One region of the Arthrobacter sp. DMZ02-1R genome, then DNA from elsewhere that is predicted to be linked to it. Evidence: riboswitches for the same ligand, from Rfam matches in the RefSeq annotation. Region 1 holds a riboswitch; the other holds the start of a gene.
What was found. Region 1 has a riboswitch for S-adenosylmethionine ahead of AC3ANQ_RS17800 (hypothetical protein). Riboswitches for the same ligand answer to the same signal wherever they lie in the genome.
Positions count from the first base shown of each region.

Region 1 (7,564 bases):
CGTCGGGATCCTGTTCAAAATCAACGCGTCCATTTCCGGAGCCGAAGTCGGCTGCCAGGGCGAGGTGGGCTCTGCGTGTTCGATGGCAGCCGCAGGCCTGTGCGAAGTTCTCGGGGGTACCCCCGAGCAAGTGGAGAATGCCGCAGAAGTGGGTATTGAACACAATCTCGGCCTCACGTGCGATCCCGTAGGCGGGCTGGTGCAGATTCCGTGCATCGAACGCAACGCCATCGCCAGCGTGAAGGCCATCAACGCCGCCCGCCTTGCCCTGCACGGCGACGGCAGCCACAAAGTATCCCTTGATAAAGCCATCAAGACCATGCGAGAGACAGGAGCGGACATGAAAAGCAAGTACAAGGAGACCTCCCGCGGAGGCCTCGCCGTCAACGTAGTGGAGTGCTAGCCATGACTGTCACACAGAATGAACCCGCCCCGTCGGCGCTGCCGGCTACCACCGTTGAGCATGTCCTTACGCTCGATTGCCCGGAAACGCGGGGGATCGTGCACGCTGTCTCGGGCTTCCTCCTGGAACACGGCTGCGACATCATCGACAACAAGCAATTCGACTCCCAGCTGGATCACCACTTCTTCATGCGGATCCACTTCGCATCGGACGGGGACCAGTCAACGATTGACTCGCTGAGGGAATCCTTCGCGCCTGTTGCCGAAAAGTTCGGCATGCGCTGGCAGCTGCAACGCCACGGGGCCAAGCGCCGGGTGCTGATCATGGTCTCCAAGTTCGAGCACTGCCTCAATGACCTCCTGTTCCGGGCACGCATCGGGGAACTGCCCATCGACATTGTCGGGGTAGTCTCCAACCATCCGGACCACAGGCGGACCGTCGAATGGCATGGCATTCCGTTCTTCCACGTACCCGTCACCCCGAACACCAAGGCGGCGGCCGAGGGACAGCTCCTCGATCTCATCGATCGCCTGGACGTCGAACTGGTGGTCCTGGCACGCTACATGCAGGTCCTCAGCGACGATCTTGCCCGCCGGCTCGACGGCCGAGCCATCAACATCCACCATTCGTTCCTGCCCAGCTTCAAGGGCGCGAAGCCCTACCACCAGGCCTACGCGCGAGGCGTCAAGACCGTAGGTGCCACCGCGCACTACGTCAACGGTGAGCTGGACGAGGGGCCGATCATTGCGCAGCAAGTGGTGGAAGTGGACCACACCTTTGGTCCGGATGACCTGGTCGCAGCCGGTCGCGACACCGAGTGCAAAGCACTCAGCAACGCAGTGCGTTGGCACTGCGAAGGCCGTGTGATCCTGCAAGGCAGCAGGACCGTGGTGCTCAAGTAGGGATTGGACGGCCCAAGTAGGCTTGAACGGCCCACCAACGGGTGGGCCGTCCAAGCGCCGCGGCTGCCCCTTCGTAGGGGCGGCCGCCAGTTTCAATGCGCTGCGGGCGTTAGTGGTCAGTGCCAGCCGCAGCCGCCTTCTTGGCGTCCTTCTTGGCGTCCTTCTCTGCACGCAGGGCCTCCGCCTCGTGCTGCTCTTCGGCCTTTTCCTGGTGGATGACCTCCGCGAGGAGCTTCTCCATCTCCTTGGCCACGCCGGCGGCGGAAGCCGGGTTCTGGCCGGTCACCAACCGTTCGGCGACCGCGACCTTCTCCTCGAAGACCTCGGCGAAGACGTGGATGGCGCCCTGTTCCTTAAGCCGGTCCGCCAGGAAGAACGGGATGACCTTATCCATCCCAGCGGCAACTTCCTCGTCGTTGGTGAAGGCGGCCACCTCCCGGCCCCCGACCAGCCGGAACCCGTCGGCCAGGTCCACGTTCACCAAGCCCGCCGGTCCGTGGCAGACCGCGCCCACCACACCGCCCGCATCGTAGACGCTGGCCACCAGGTTCTGTAAGCCTTCGCTGTCCGGGAAGTCCCACATGGCGCCGTGGCCTCCCACGAGGAAGACGGCGTCGTACTGGCCGGGATCAACGACTTCGACGCGGGCAGTGTTGTAGAGTCCGGCGCGTGTGGCCTCGTCCTCAGTGAAGGCAACCTGGATGGGATCTTTCGAGTCCACCTCATCGTGCGGGGGCTGGCCGCCCCGGATGGACGCGAAGTCGACGAAGTGCCCGGAATCCTTGAAGACCTTCCAAGGATGTGCAGCCTCGGCTATGTTGTAGCCGGTCTTCTTTCCCGTATCGCCGATCTCGGAAACGCTGGTCAATACCATGAGGATCTTCTTCATGTGTGCTCCTATCGTCCACATTCCAGCCTACGCCTAGCCCAAATTCAGGCTCTTGTGGGCCTAAAGCCGGCGAAGCGGGTTGCCAGATGAAGGGCCGCCAGCCGTCCCGTTCCGCGCGGGTCTCCGCCGCACAACTCGAAGATCCGTTGGAGCCGGTGGTGCATCGACTGCCGTTCCAAGTTCAGTTCCCTTGCCGCCTGTGCCGTATTTGGCAACTACCGGACTGCTGGCGGGAAACCCTGGGGTTGGTCCAAGCTGCTGGAGGTGCCCTGAACTAGCCCGGAATCCACTCAAACAACCAGGAGCATGCCCAGCCTTGGCCAGGAGGAGTGAACATAGTACTTAAATGTCCACTGCTGGGGCTGAACGTTGGGCATGTCCGGTGGGGGTTGGTCTGGGCAGGGCTATTGGGCAGGGCCGAGGCTGAACGGGGCTAGAGGTCGCTCCGGCAGGGTGCGGATGCGAGTTTGTAAAGGCCGTTCAGGTCTCCGGCCGCCAAGCCATCCGGGGCGCCGATCTCCGGGTACATGAGCTGGATCGGATCCTCCACGTGGTCAAGGCCAACCACGTGGCCCAGTTCATGTTGCACCACCGCTGAGACGTAGCGGGCGCCACCGGGGACGCCCAGCAGTTCCTTGATTTGCCGGGCGTCCAAGTCCAGGCTTCCCGTCACATAGCTCTTGGGGCCGGAGCCGAAGCTGTACATGGTGCTGCCGCCGGTGCCGATAACGGATCCAGCCAATGCCGGGGCGGCCGCGGGGGTGGTCCACGAAATCAGCAGCGGTGCCCAACGATCTCCGTAGAGGGCCGGTTGGTATGGCTTGCGCTTTTCTGAGGGGTTTTCAGTGCTGGCTCCGTCGTTGACGAATTTGAGGCCCGTGGCTCCAGAGATTTTCGCAATGGCGTCGGCGATGAGCCCCTCGGAGCCGGCAGGGGCCAGGGCCGCATTGACCACGTAGTGCAGGGGACGGCACGGTGAGTAGCCCACGGGTGTGCCGTCGGCGTTGGTGGCCAAGAATTTGTAGGAGTTGCTTGCCACGGCTGGCTTGGCGGGGGAGCCGAGCGCGTGGCCGGCTTCCTCCAGGCCGGGCGGCGGGGTGTCCGGGGCACGCGCGGCTTTTTGCGCCCCTTGCCCGGAATCTGCGCCCTGGGAGGAGTTGTGGCTTGGGGCCTGGGCCGAAGGACCCAGGTTCGGAAGCAGGCCACTGATCCGGGGGTCGCCCCGGAGGAAACCACTCACAAGCACTGCTACGGCCGCGACGATCGCCACGACCATCAGGTTTCGGAACAGTGCGACGGCGGTACTGGGCCGCCGCTGCGGAGATGGCGGACCGCCGTCGTACCCGTAGTTCGAATGCAAGTCTCCCCCAAGTCCCTGATTCCCGAGCCCCAAGCGGGCCGATGCCACTAACGGATGACAGCGCCGAAGACGAGTCCCAGCCCATACGTGGCCGCGGCCGCGCCGAGTCCGATGGCGAACTGCCGGAGGCCGCGGGTCAGCGGCGAGGTTCCGGACAACAGGCCGACGACGGCGCCAGTCGACAGAAGCGCGATGCCCACCAGCGTACCGGCCACAGCGAGCGCAGCGAAGCCTGTCATGCCGAAGATGAACGGCAGGATCGGCACAATGGCGCCCGAGGCGAAGAAGCAGAAGCTGGAGATGGCGGCGCCCCAGGCGGAGCCGATCGCTTCGTGCTCGTTCACGGTTTCTTCCACTTCGGGATGGAGCGAGAGGCTGGGATCGCAATCGCAGCTGTAGAGGCCCATGCGTTCGGCGGCGCGGTGTTCGGCGGCTTCGTGGGACATGCCCCGGGCCAGGTACACCAGGACCAGTTCATTGTGTTCGATGTCCAGGGACGGGGCTGCGGTCAGCGTGGCCTGGGTGGGGCGGGTGGCCTTGAGGAGCTCCAGTTGCGAGCGGACCGAGACATATTCGCCGGCTCCCATGGACAGTGCGCCTGCCAGCAGGCCGGCGATGCCGCTGAAGAGGACCACGGTTGCGGGCACGCCGGTGGCGGCCATGCCCATCACGAGGGAAAGGTTGCTGACCAGGCCGTCGTTGGCACCGAATACCGCGGCGCGAAAGGTGCCGGACAACCTGTTGCGGCCGCGCGTCGCCAGGCCGCGGACAACTTCTTCGTGAATTTGTTCGTCGGCCGCCATGGCCCGGGTCGCGGCGGGATCCTTCGCATAAGGGGAGCGGCCTTCCGCCCTTTGCGCGAGGGCCAGGACGAACACCGAACCGAAATTCCGCGCCAGGAAGCCAAGCAACTGGCTACGGATGGAGGCTGCCTTCGGCATGCCAGCGTGTTCGCCGAGGAGCTTGAGCCAGTGTGCCTCATGGCGGCCTTCGGCCTCTGCGAGGGCCAGAAGGATCTCGCGTTCCTCACCATCGCGGCGCTGCGCCAGTTCGCGGTACACGGCGGCCTCGGCGCGTTCGTCGGCCAAGTACTGCCGCCAGCGCTTGAGGTCCGACGACGATGGGGGAGTCCTGGTGGCTGCTGCGTCTTGAGATGGACTGCTTGAGTCCAACGGACTGTCTGATTGCGGGGTTTTTGCGTGCGGGTGCACCGGGACTCCTGGGTTGCTGGGGCGGGCTTCATCGCCTCATTGCACGTCCACTTTATCGCCAATTTCCGCGGCTTTTCGGCTGGTAATCCTTACTCGACGTTTTAGGTATGCCTCAAAAACGGGGAGGCTCCCGCTAAGCCTTGACCACCGGATGGGGCAGTGCTGGGATGGATGGACAGGGTCCACGAATTGGCTTCGGTGGCGTGGTGACCGGCTGCCTGATCCGCCTGGCGATGGGCTCAGCGGCACGTCGAACGGAGGTTGCACCATGGACAGCACCGAGACCCACGCCCGCCACCCCGACCGTCCCACGGTCGAGGCCGATCCCGCCTACGACTACAACGAGGACCTGGAGGTGGACGAGGACTGGGAAGAACAATCCGAGGTCCTCGACGACGACGAACGGCCGGTTCCGCTCGACGTCGACGAACACCGTGAGGTTGGAGAGATCGAATAGCCTCGGCAGCGTCGAATAGCCCCGACTCGCTGAATCTGGGTGGCTAAAACGCGCTCAGGATGAAGTGACGTTCCACGCCCGCCCGGTGCCCGGTTGCGGCCACCGTCAGCGTGAGCTTCCGTGTGGCCGGGAACCACCGGGCAGGCTGGACTGCTTGCGAGAGGGCTTGGGTGATGAGCCGCGGCTCGTGATGCCAAAGGCGTTCCAGCCGGCCGTTCACCACGAACGTGATGGAACCCTGGGAGAGGTCGACGCCGGGAATCACCCGGACAAACTCGTCAACCCGCCTGGCGCGGGGCGCGGGTGCGGTGCTTAGCTGCGTGGTGTGGCTGGCGGTAGCGCCGGTTTCCAAAGGCATTGCCTTCTCCTGGTGGAGTTGCTCTTGCCCGCTCGGTTGTCTCTGGTCCGGGGTCGGGCCGCTTCTTCATCCGAACCACCCGTGAACATGGGGTTGGCGTATGGCAAGTCGGAGCTTGGCGCCACATCTCTTGAAGCTCTTCCTACTGTACAGGCAGGCCCGCCCCTGTGCCTCTGTGTTCAAGCCCCCCGGACACGGCCGCGGCGCCGCAGCCTCTCGAACGAGAAGGTGCGGCGCCGCCGTCGTAATCTAGGCGATGGTCAAGGCCACCACGACGTCTTGCGCCGCCATCGAGATCAACACTCCCACGATGCCCAGGCCAAGGACCCAGTAGCGGTTGGCCTTGACGTCGTGCTCGGGGTTTTCGGTGTCGTCGGTGTTGATCGTTTTGCCGAACCAGCTGGCCACGAACGGGACAACGTCAGCGCGGGCCACCGTGGCTGCGGCAATGAGGGCACCGGAGGCGGTGGACATCATGGCGGCGACCGCTGCGGCCATGACCAGGCCGCCGATGCCGATCGGCAGGATGTGCGTTGCCACCTCGGCGTAGACGACGTCCTTGCCAAGTGCCTTGACGTCGATGTTGGGCAGTGCCACGCGGGCGGCAAGGCCGATCAGGGCGCCGGCCCTACGAGACGCTCCGGCGTCCCAAAAGGCCCGCCATGCCAGCGATCCGGCTACTATTGCTGCAATGATAGGGCCGTAGCAACGGCCTGAAAGGTTCGTGAATGAAGGCTCTCCCCGTTGAACCAAGCAATGTCCCCGTTGCCATCGGTTCCAGAATCCGTGCCGCCCGCCAATCGCAGCGGCTCACCATAGAACAGGTGGCGGATGCCACCGGTCTGACCAAGGGTTTCCTGAGCCGCGTCGAGCGGGACCTGACATCGCCGTCGGTTGCTTCCCTTGTGACGCTTTGCCAAGTCCTTTCAGTATCAATTGGCGAGCTTTTTGCCGCCCCCGAAACGCACTTGACCCGGCGGGACGATGGTCCGCGGATTTCGCTCGGCGGGCAGGGGATCGTGGAGCGGCTCCTGACCGCCCGCTCAGAGCGGCGGCTGCAGATTCTGCAGGCGACCATCGAACCCCGGGGCCGCGGAGAAGCCGAGCTTTACGCCGTTGATTGCGACGTCGATGTCCTGCACGTGGTCAAGGGACGCATCAAGCTGATCCTCACCAATGAGGAGTACGAGCTCGAGGAGGGGGACACCTTGTCCTTCCCGGGCCGCGAGCCCCACACCTGGGTCAACCCCACGGACGAGCCCGTTGAGGTGCTCTGGATACTGGTGCCGGCAGCCAGTCGCTGATGCTGGCGCCTTGCGACGCGCGGAGCGTAACAAGCCGGAAACCTGGCTGACTTCAGAATTTAACCCATGGACTTTCTGCGTTACGTGCTTGAAATAATTCGTGCCGAATACCGAAACAGGGCGGCTGTACCTTCGAGTCAACGCAACTCGTCAAGGTCGGTACCTCGTGAGGTACCAAGACCTGTTCGTTTTTAAAATGGTCTCGCCGTGCGGGCGCCATGGAGCGCCGTATATGCAGGAAGGCTCCCGAAATGAACTCAGCATTCTTTAGCGTAGGGCTGGATGTGAGCCCCCAGACCCTGGATCCCGGCGCAACAGCCTGGATGCTTGCAGCTTCCGCCCTCGTCCTTCTCATGACGCCAGGTTTGGCGTTCTTCTACGGCGGCTTGGTCAGGATGAAGTCCGTCCTCAACATCATGATGATGAGCTTTGGCGCCATTGGCGTGGTCGCGGTGGTCTGGGCCCTGTGGGGTTACGGACTGGCATTCGGCCCGGATACCCTGGGCGGCTTCATCGGAGACCCCTTCGCGAACTTCGGACTCAGCGGTTTGACCAGCGTCATCGGCGGGAAAGCCCCGGGGCTGCCGGACATGGTCTTCATCGGATTCCAAGCGACCTTCGCCATTATCACGGTCGCCCTGATCAGTGGCGCGGTGGCTGAACGCGTCAGGTTCGGCCCA
Region 1 covers NZ_CM173230.1:3,739,327-3,746,890, reverse strand. Annotated here, with positions in the region: gene AC3ANQ_RS17835 (L-serine ammonia-lyase) at 1-403, shown strand, start outside; gene purU (formyltetrahydrofolate deformylase) at 406-1,305, shown strand; gene AC3ANQ_RS17825 (type 1 glutamine amidotransferase domain-containing protein) at 1,415-2,194, opposite strand; partial or broken gene AC3ANQ_RS17820 (helix-turn-helix domain-containing protein) at 2,239-2,403, opposite strand; gene AC3ANQ_RS17815 (matrixin family metalloprotease) at 2,628-3,554, opposite strand; gene AC3ANQ_RS17810 (VIT1/CCC1 transporter family protein) at 3,602-4,726, opposite strand; gene AC3ANQ_RS17805 (hypothetical protein) at 5,034-5,222, shown strand; gene AC3ANQ_RS17800 (hypothetical protein) at 5,266-5,580, opposite strand; SAM riboswitch class IV at 5,596-5,716, opposite strand; partial or broken gene AC3ANQ_RS17795 (sodium:solute symporter family transporter) at 5,833-6,207, opposite strand; gene AC3ANQ_RS17790 (helix-turn-helix domain-containing protein) at 6,309-6,884, shown strand; gene AC3ANQ_RS17785 (ammonium transporter) at 7,136-7,564, shown strand, end outside.

Region 2 (7,564 bases), 1.6 Mb from region 1:
CGTAGCCTCCGCCGACAACCACCACAGTGGGTTGCTGGGCTTGGTCATTCATGGCAACTCCTTAGGTAAGAAGCTCACGCCGCTCGGCTGGTGCCGCTCAGATCGTTCATGAATGACAACGATTTCAAATGAGCAATAATTTCCTCAGTGATAAGATTTTCACGATGAGTCCTTCAGCAGCGGGCAAACAACTGGGGTTTCTCTTGGCGCGCCACGGACGCATCATGAACACTCGTCTTCGCCAAGCGCTGGACTTCTCCGGGCTTAGTCCAAGGCATGCGGTCCTCCTGTGCCGGCTCGACGAGTCCGGGCCCATCAGCCAGCAAGGCCTCATCGATATCCTCTCGATCGACGCCAGCGCACTCGTGGCCGTGTTGAACGATCTTGAACGCGAAGGGCTCGCGGAACGCCGCCGCGATCCAGCGGACCGCCGTCGCCATATCGTGGACATCACCGCGGCAGGCAAACGCGCGGTGGGTTCGATCGAAGTTGCCGTGGCCGACGTCGAACGCGAGGCCTTTGCCGGGTTCTCTGCGAATGAACTCTTCCAACTCCATGGGCTGCTGTCGCGGATCCATGCCGAACCCGCAGATGAACCCTGCGCCGAGGATTGACCCTTACTGCAGCGTCGCCGTCAATCGCGCCACGTTGTCCACGTACTTGGCAAGCATCGGCCGGTCCAGCCAATCGTCCAAGGTCAGTTCGCGGCACATTTCCCGGTACGAAGACTCGACCGAGCGCATACTGTCCACGGCCTCGGCACCCAGGAGCATCACCGAGACCTCCATGTTGAGGGAGAAGGAGCGCATGTCCATGTTGCTTGAACCGAGAACGGCAACTTCGTCGTCAATCGTGAAGTGCTTGGCGTGCAGCACGTACGGTGCCCGGTACAGGTAGATCTGCACTCCGGCTTCCAAGAGCGCTTCGTAGTAGGACCGCTGCGCGTGATGCACCAGGAACTGGTCACCCTTCTCGGACACAAAAAGTTCCACATCCACGCCACGCTGGGCCGCCGTCGTGATGGCATACAGCAGCGAATCGTCAGGGACGAAGTAAGGGCTGCAAATCGAGATGCGGTGCTGGGCGGAGTAGATCAGCGTGTTGAAGAGGCGCAGGTTGTTTTCCGTGACAAATCCCGGGCCACTGGGGACCACCTGTGCGGTCATCCTGCCGGGTGTCGCTCGGACCGAGACCTGCAATTGGTTTTCGAGGGACTCGTCCGTTTCGCTGAGCCAGTCGGTGGCGAAGACGACGTTGAGGGTGGCAACGATCGGCCCCTCCATGCGGGCCATGAGCTCCACCCATTTACGGCCGGCGCGTCGGTGCTTGGGGTTGTTATAGGAGGGCTCGATCAGGTTCTGGGAGCCGGTGAAGGCAATTTCGCCGTCGATCACCAGGATTTTCCGGTGGTTCCGCAAATCGGGACGGCGCCACTGACCGAGGACGGGCAACAGCGGCAGCATGCGGCGCCACTGGATCCGGCCACTCCTGAGCCTGCGGACCAGACTTCGGTACCCCGGTATCCGCAGCGTGCCGATGTGGTCGAACAGGAGCCGCACGTTGACCCCGCGCACGGCCGCGTTCTCCAACTCGGTGAGGAGTTCGTCGGTGACGGGGTCGCTGCTCATGATGTAGAACTCCGCGTTGACGAACTTTTTGGCCCCCCGCACGGCTTCAGCCATGGCCTTGAGTGATTCCTCGTAGCCGGGGATCAGCTCCACGGAGTTGCCGTCCACCATCGGCAGCGAGCCGAGGCGCCGGTTCAGTTCACCCGCCGACGTCACCCATTCAGGTCCGGAGTATGTGCTGACGACGGCGGCGATCGCCGAGGTGCCGGCACGCACCCTTTCATTGACCTCCTCTTGCTGCTCACGACGACGGCGGGACAGCCGGAAATTGCCGAACAACAGGAACAGGACGAAACCGACGGAAGGGACGAGGAAGACGGCCAGGAGCCAGGCCATGGCCGTGGTGGGACGGCGGTTTCCCGGGATGACGCCAAGCAGCACGATGCGCAGGATGATTTCAGCGATCACCCATGCGCCCAGGAGCCAGGTCCACTCCATCCCGAGCTGAAAAGGAAACAGCACTCCACAACCCCCGCGGTCAAAAGAACTAGCAGTCAGCACAGCCTATCCGGCGCACCGCTGCTGACCTCACGTCCTGCCGGGCCCGCACTAAGCTGGAAGCATGACTTTTCCTGCCCCGACGGTCCTCGTTTTCCTGGATCCCGCGTTCGAAAACGGCCGCATCGCCGATTCCAGCCAGCCGCAGCTCATGGCCACGGACCTGGGCGCCACCCGAGGTGACGGCGTCTTCGAATCGCTGCTCGCCCTCGAGGGCCGGGCACGGAAGGTACAGGCCCACTTGAACAGGCTCGAGGGCTCAGCCCGCGCTCTGGACTTGAACATTCCCGATCAGGAGGTGTGGCGCAAGGCGATCAACACTGCAATCACCGAGTTCCGCGACGCGTTCCCCGCGCCGAGCCCGGCCGAGGACGAAGTAGTCATCAAGCTTCTGGTGACACGCGGCGTCGAAGGCGCTTCGACCCCTACATGCTGGATCCAGGCTTCGCCGTCCCCCGCGGGCAGTCGCCGGCAGCGCGAGACGGGCATCGACGTCGTACTTCTTGACCGCGGCTTCGACACGGATGCGGGCGAGCGCGCCCCCTGGCTGCTGCTCGGTGCCAAGACTCTGTCCTATGCCGTGAACATGGCCGCACTGCGCTACGCGCACAAGCAAGGCGCTGACGACGCGATCTTCATCTCAACAGACGGCCGCGTGCTGGAGGGTCCGACCTCCACCGTTTTGCTGGCGCATGTTGAAACGGTGGACGACGGCGCCGGTTCCGTGCGCACGGTCAAGCGCCTCATCACTCCGCAACTGGACAGCGGCATCCTCCCCGGCACCTCGCAAGACGCACTTTTCGCGAAAGCGAAGGCGGCCGGCTGGGAGCTCGGCTACGGCCCGTTGGTCCCGGACGACCTGTTCGACGCCGACGCAGTGTGGCTGATCTCAAGCATCCGGCTCATCGCGCCCGTCAATCATGTGGACGGCAGGGAGATCGGCACCCCGGCAATGCGCAAGCAGCTCACGGCCGAGCTCAACGAGCTGTTCGCGGGGATTGAATAGGGGTTTCCAAGGCGGCGCTACTGACTCAGGATCTGCTCCCGCAGAATGTCTGCATGCCCGCAGTGTTGAGCGAGTTCGCGCAGCAGGTGAAGGTACACCCAGCGCAACGGGAGCGGGCCGCGTCGATTGCCGTTGAGCATGCTGTCGAGCTCCAAGGACGAGGTCGCAAGGCGTGACGCCTCGCATGCCTCGAGATGTGCTTGCTGGACTGTGGCGATGGTGTCGCCGTCGTCGAGGATAAACGACTCGTCCGGCGTCGCGGGGATACCGATCTCGGTGCGTGGGCGGCAAGTGATGGCTTCGTCGAACCAGACCTTCTCGACGAAGGTCGCGTGCTTCACGAGGCCAAGCAGCGTGGTCCGGGACGGCACCAGTGACCGGCGGGCTTGTTCCTCGGTCAACCCGTTCAAGCATGCATTGAGCGCACGGCGGTGCTCGTCAATGAATGCCTCGAACTGGGTCCTGATTTGCTGGTTGATGACGTCCTCGGCAAACGTCACGGGGAGAGAAGACATGGGTGGAGTATCCCAAGACCGGCGCCCCAGGGCAATCGAAGGCGGCCCCTGGACCACCCAATGATCAGCCTCGCCTCTCAGCCGTTGGCCGTGATCCTCACCGCGGCGACTTCTCCAGCTCCGGCAGAGGCGGAGGCGCCCGAATTGGCCCGCGCCACGTGAACCTGGATGTTAACCGGCCCCGGCTGCAGCTGAACAACCCCCGTGTATGGGGCGGAGCAATCGAACGTCAGGTCCTGCGGAGCCAGCCCGGTCCGCGGATCCTGGCCGATGACCATCTGGACCTCCGGAGCACCAACGCAGGCCGCCATCACAGTTCTGGTTCCCCCATGACCCGACATGAATCCGAGTGTAGGGGGCCGGGTCATTTAGCTTGCCAGAGTCTATTGTGCCGCCATGGCCGCAGTAGTTAACTAGTTTCGTGAACCCTGCTGGGGAGGGCGATCTACCTCTAGGGCCAACGGCCCCCAGCCGGATAAAGGCGTCTGATGCGCCGGTTCTGGGGCCGGCGTATCAGACTTCTTGCCCAACTGACCCGCACTTGTTGTCGTTATCGGCGTCCATAACGACACCAACTGCGAGGCACTTGGGTCGCTGAGGAAGACGTTCCGCCCATTCCCCAAGTGGGCTTGAGTCCGTAGGGTATCGACATGAGCATTTACATCAGCCCCGACTCCGCTGCATGGTCGCTAACTGCCATGGCGACTGCCGCGTCAGCGGGATCAATCGACGATGCGAATGCCATGTCCAACTTGGTACAGGAAATCTACGAGACAGAAGGTTTCGAAGCCCTGTCAGGTGTGGTCTTTGCCCTGGCTCATCACAACAGCCTCTCGCTGCATGCCTTGGCCACGGCCACCGGGATATCCGTCCATGAGTTGCTGGAAATCCGAAAGCATCAAGGCACCACGTTCCATCATTCACCGTCGTTTTTGGTGCAAGAATCCAAACAATTGCCACGCCGGATCCAAGCAAGCCTAGAGCCGCTTCCGCGGGAAACCGAGGCTTAGTCCCCCGCCAGTGATCCCGTGCTCAGCAAGCCACGCTGGGTAAATGCGCGATCCTGCCACATATTTGAAGGGGCATCCGGGTCCCGCAGGACCGACGTCGAGCGCTGATTCTCGCCCGGATCAGCTGGGCCGCCGCCCCGGTTACGGAACATGACGACGGCCGGTGGTGCGGGCCGCCGTCGTGGATGTTATTTTCTTCTTGAGTAATGAGCACCAGCGCGAAGCCCTGACTTGCTGGTCGGCAACCCTCTCTCCGGCGGGGTGCCTCAGGTGACTACTCGGCGTATCGACACTTTCGAACTGCAAGCGTGACTGAGGAGCACCAATGCCTGAACCCACCGAAGAAAAACTCTCCTACCGGCTCATCACGGGTCCCGATACCAAGGAATTCTGCGAGCGGATCTCCACTGCCCTCTCGGAAGGCTACGTGCTGCACGGCAGCCCGGCTGCCACCTTCAATGGCACGGACGTGATCGTGGCGCAGGCCATCATCCTGCCCGCGGCGATCGCCAGCGCGGATGCGGCAGTCGCGTCTGCAGTGGATGCACTCGACGAAGAGTTCGACGGCGAGGGCCACGCATGAGCTATGCAGGCGACCTGAGCCCGCATGATGCCTGGGCCAAACTGGAGCAGGGCGCCATCCTGGTGGACGTCCGCACCGAAGGCGAGTGGGCACACATCGGCATTCCAGACACCAAAGCCACCGAAAACGATCCCCTGTTCATCCAGTGGAACCTTGCCGGTGGGATCCCCAACACGCGTTTCATCGAAGAGCTGACGCAGCAGGCCCCAGAGGCTGGTGGCACCGAACTGGTCTTCCTCTGCCGTTCCGGCCAGCGTTCGATCGCCGCCGCCATCGCCGCAACGCAGGCCGGCTACACCGCCTACAACGTGTTGGAGGGCTTTGAAGGCGAGCCTGACCGCTACGGCGAGCGAACCGTGAACGGCTGGAAAAACCGTGGACTTCCGACGAACCTGGGGAACATCTAAGTGACATTCAATCCTGACGCCGCCGGCTGGGGCCCTGACACCCAGGCAGTCCGCGGCGGCCTTGACCGCACCAATTTCCAGGAAACGTCCGAGGCCGTTTTCCTCAATTCCGGCTTCGTCTACGAATCCGCCGCGGCCGCCGAGCGCGCGTTCACCGGAGAGGACGAACGCTTCGTCTACTCACGCTACGGCAACCCCTCCGTGGCCACTTTCCAGGAGCGCCTCCGCCTGCTCGAAGGCACCGAGGCGTGCTTCGCGACGGCGTCGGGCATGTCCGCTGTCTTCACCGCCCTCGGTGCGTTGCTGGCGGCCGGTGACCGGGTGGTTGCCGCGCGCTCACTGTTCGGTTCCTGCTTCGTCATCCTCAACGAGATCCTGCCGCGCTGGGGAGTCGAGACCGTCTTCGTCGATGGCCCGGACCTGGACCAGTGGCGTGCCGCGTTGTCCGAGCCGACAACGGCAGTGTTCTTCGAGTCGCCGTCGAACCCCATGCAGGAAATCGTCGACATCGCCACGGTGAGTGAGCTGGCACACGCGGCGGGGGCAACCGTCGTCGTCGACAATGTCTTTGCCACTCCCCTGTTGCAGCGCTGCGGCGATCTGGGCGCGGACGTGATCGTCTACTCGGGTACCAAGCACATCGACGGCCAAGGCCGGGTCCTGGGCGGAGCGATCCTGGGCACCAAGGAGTTCATCGACGGTCCCGTCAAGCAGCTCATGCGGCACACCGGGCCATCCCTCTCCGCGTTCAACGCCTGGGTCCTGACCAAGGGCCTCGAAACGATGGGGCTGCGCGTGAACCACTCCTCGGCGTCGGCGCTGCGGATCGCCGAATGGCTTGAGGAACAGCCGGCCATCAGCTGGGTCAAGTACCCACTCTTGAAGTCGCACCCGCAGTACGAGCTCGCCGCGAAGCAGATGAAAGCCGGCGGCACCGTGCTGACCTTCGAGCTGCTCCCCTCCGCGGGACGCTCGGCGAAAGAGGCCGCCTTCGCGCTATTGGACGGGCTCTCCGTCATCGACATCTCGAACAACCTGGGCGATTCCAAGTCCCTCATCACCCACCCTGCCACCACCACGCACCGTGCCATGGGTCCGGAAGGCCGCGCGGCCATCGGGCTGGCTGACGGTGTGGTGCGGCTTTCGGTGGGGCTGGAGGATGTGGACGACCTCATCCGGGACCTGGAGCGGGCCCTCAAGCAGGTCTAGCCGGCTGCGGGTCAGCCCGGCGTGGTTAGCCGGGCGCGTCGCGCCAGTCCTGGCGCACCCAGGTGAGGACGGGCTGCGGTTTGGTGTCGCTCTGGTCCTTCTCTGAGCGCATCGTGATCTGGACGGCGTGCTGGACGACGGCGGCCAGCCCGGCGGAGTCGGGCTGGCCGCCGTTGCTCTCGCTCCACCGCTCGGCAACACCGCGCTGCTCGATCGCACCGTTACCACGGCTAAGGATGGCTGCGATGCCGGCCTTCGCCAAGTCGAATTCACCTTGTTCCGCCAGCACCGGTTCCAGATATTCCACCAACGACCAGACCACGTCGGCGGCAGGCTCGGGCCGAAAGGTTCCAAAGTCCAGGAGTTCGCCGCGGAGTCCAAAGTTGCTTGCCTGCCACGACGCCATCCGCAAAAGCACCGTGGGCACTGCCGCAGGCTCAATGCCGGCATGGTATTCACGCACAGAGGTCTCCACCAAGGCCCTGACGAGCACTGCGATCAACGCGGCGTCCTCGGCCCGGAGGCAGACATCGGCAACGCGAACTTCCACCGTAGGAACGTGCCGGGATAGCCGGGCATCGAAGTAGACCATGCCTTCATCCAGCAGGACACCCGTTTCGATGAGCCTTCGGACCACCCGCCGGTAGGAGGCCAAGGAACCGAAGACGGCCGACGGACCCGAGGACGGCCAACGGTTCCAGGCCTGCG
Region 2 covers NZ_CM173230.1:422,675-430,238, reverse strand. Annotated here, with positions in the region: gene AC3ANQ_RS01970 (FAD-dependent oxidoreductase) at 1-52, opposite strand, end outside; gene AC3ANQ_RS01965 (MarR family winged helix-turn-helix transcriptional regulator) at 165-614, shown strand; gene cls (cardiolipin synthase) at 618-2,066, opposite strand; gene AC3ANQ_RS01955 (aminodeoxychorismate lyase) at 2,191-3,132, shown strand; gene AC3ANQ_RS01950 (DinB family protein) at 3,150-3,647, opposite strand; gene AC3ANQ_RS01945 (hypothetical protein) at 3,725-3,988, opposite strand; gene AC3ANQ_RS01940 (hypothetical protein) at 4,298-4,657, shown strand; SAM riboswitch class IV at 4,860-4,972, shown strand; gene AC3ANQ_RS01935 (DUF1737 domain-containing protein) at 4,983-5,240, shown strand; gene AC3ANQ_RS01930 (rhodanese-like domain-containing protein) at 5,237-5,647, shown strand; gene AC3ANQ_RS01925 (O-succinylhomoserine sulfhydrylase) at 5,648-6,856, shown strand; gene AC3ANQ_RS01920 (glutamate--cysteine ligase 2) at 6,882-7,564, opposite strand, start outside.
Region 2: it holds a riboswitch for S-adenosylmethionine, as region 1 does, so the genes downstream of both, AC3ANQ_RS01935 (DUF1737 domain-containing protein) here and AC3ANQ_RS17800 (hypothetical protein) in region 1, are expected to answer to the same signal.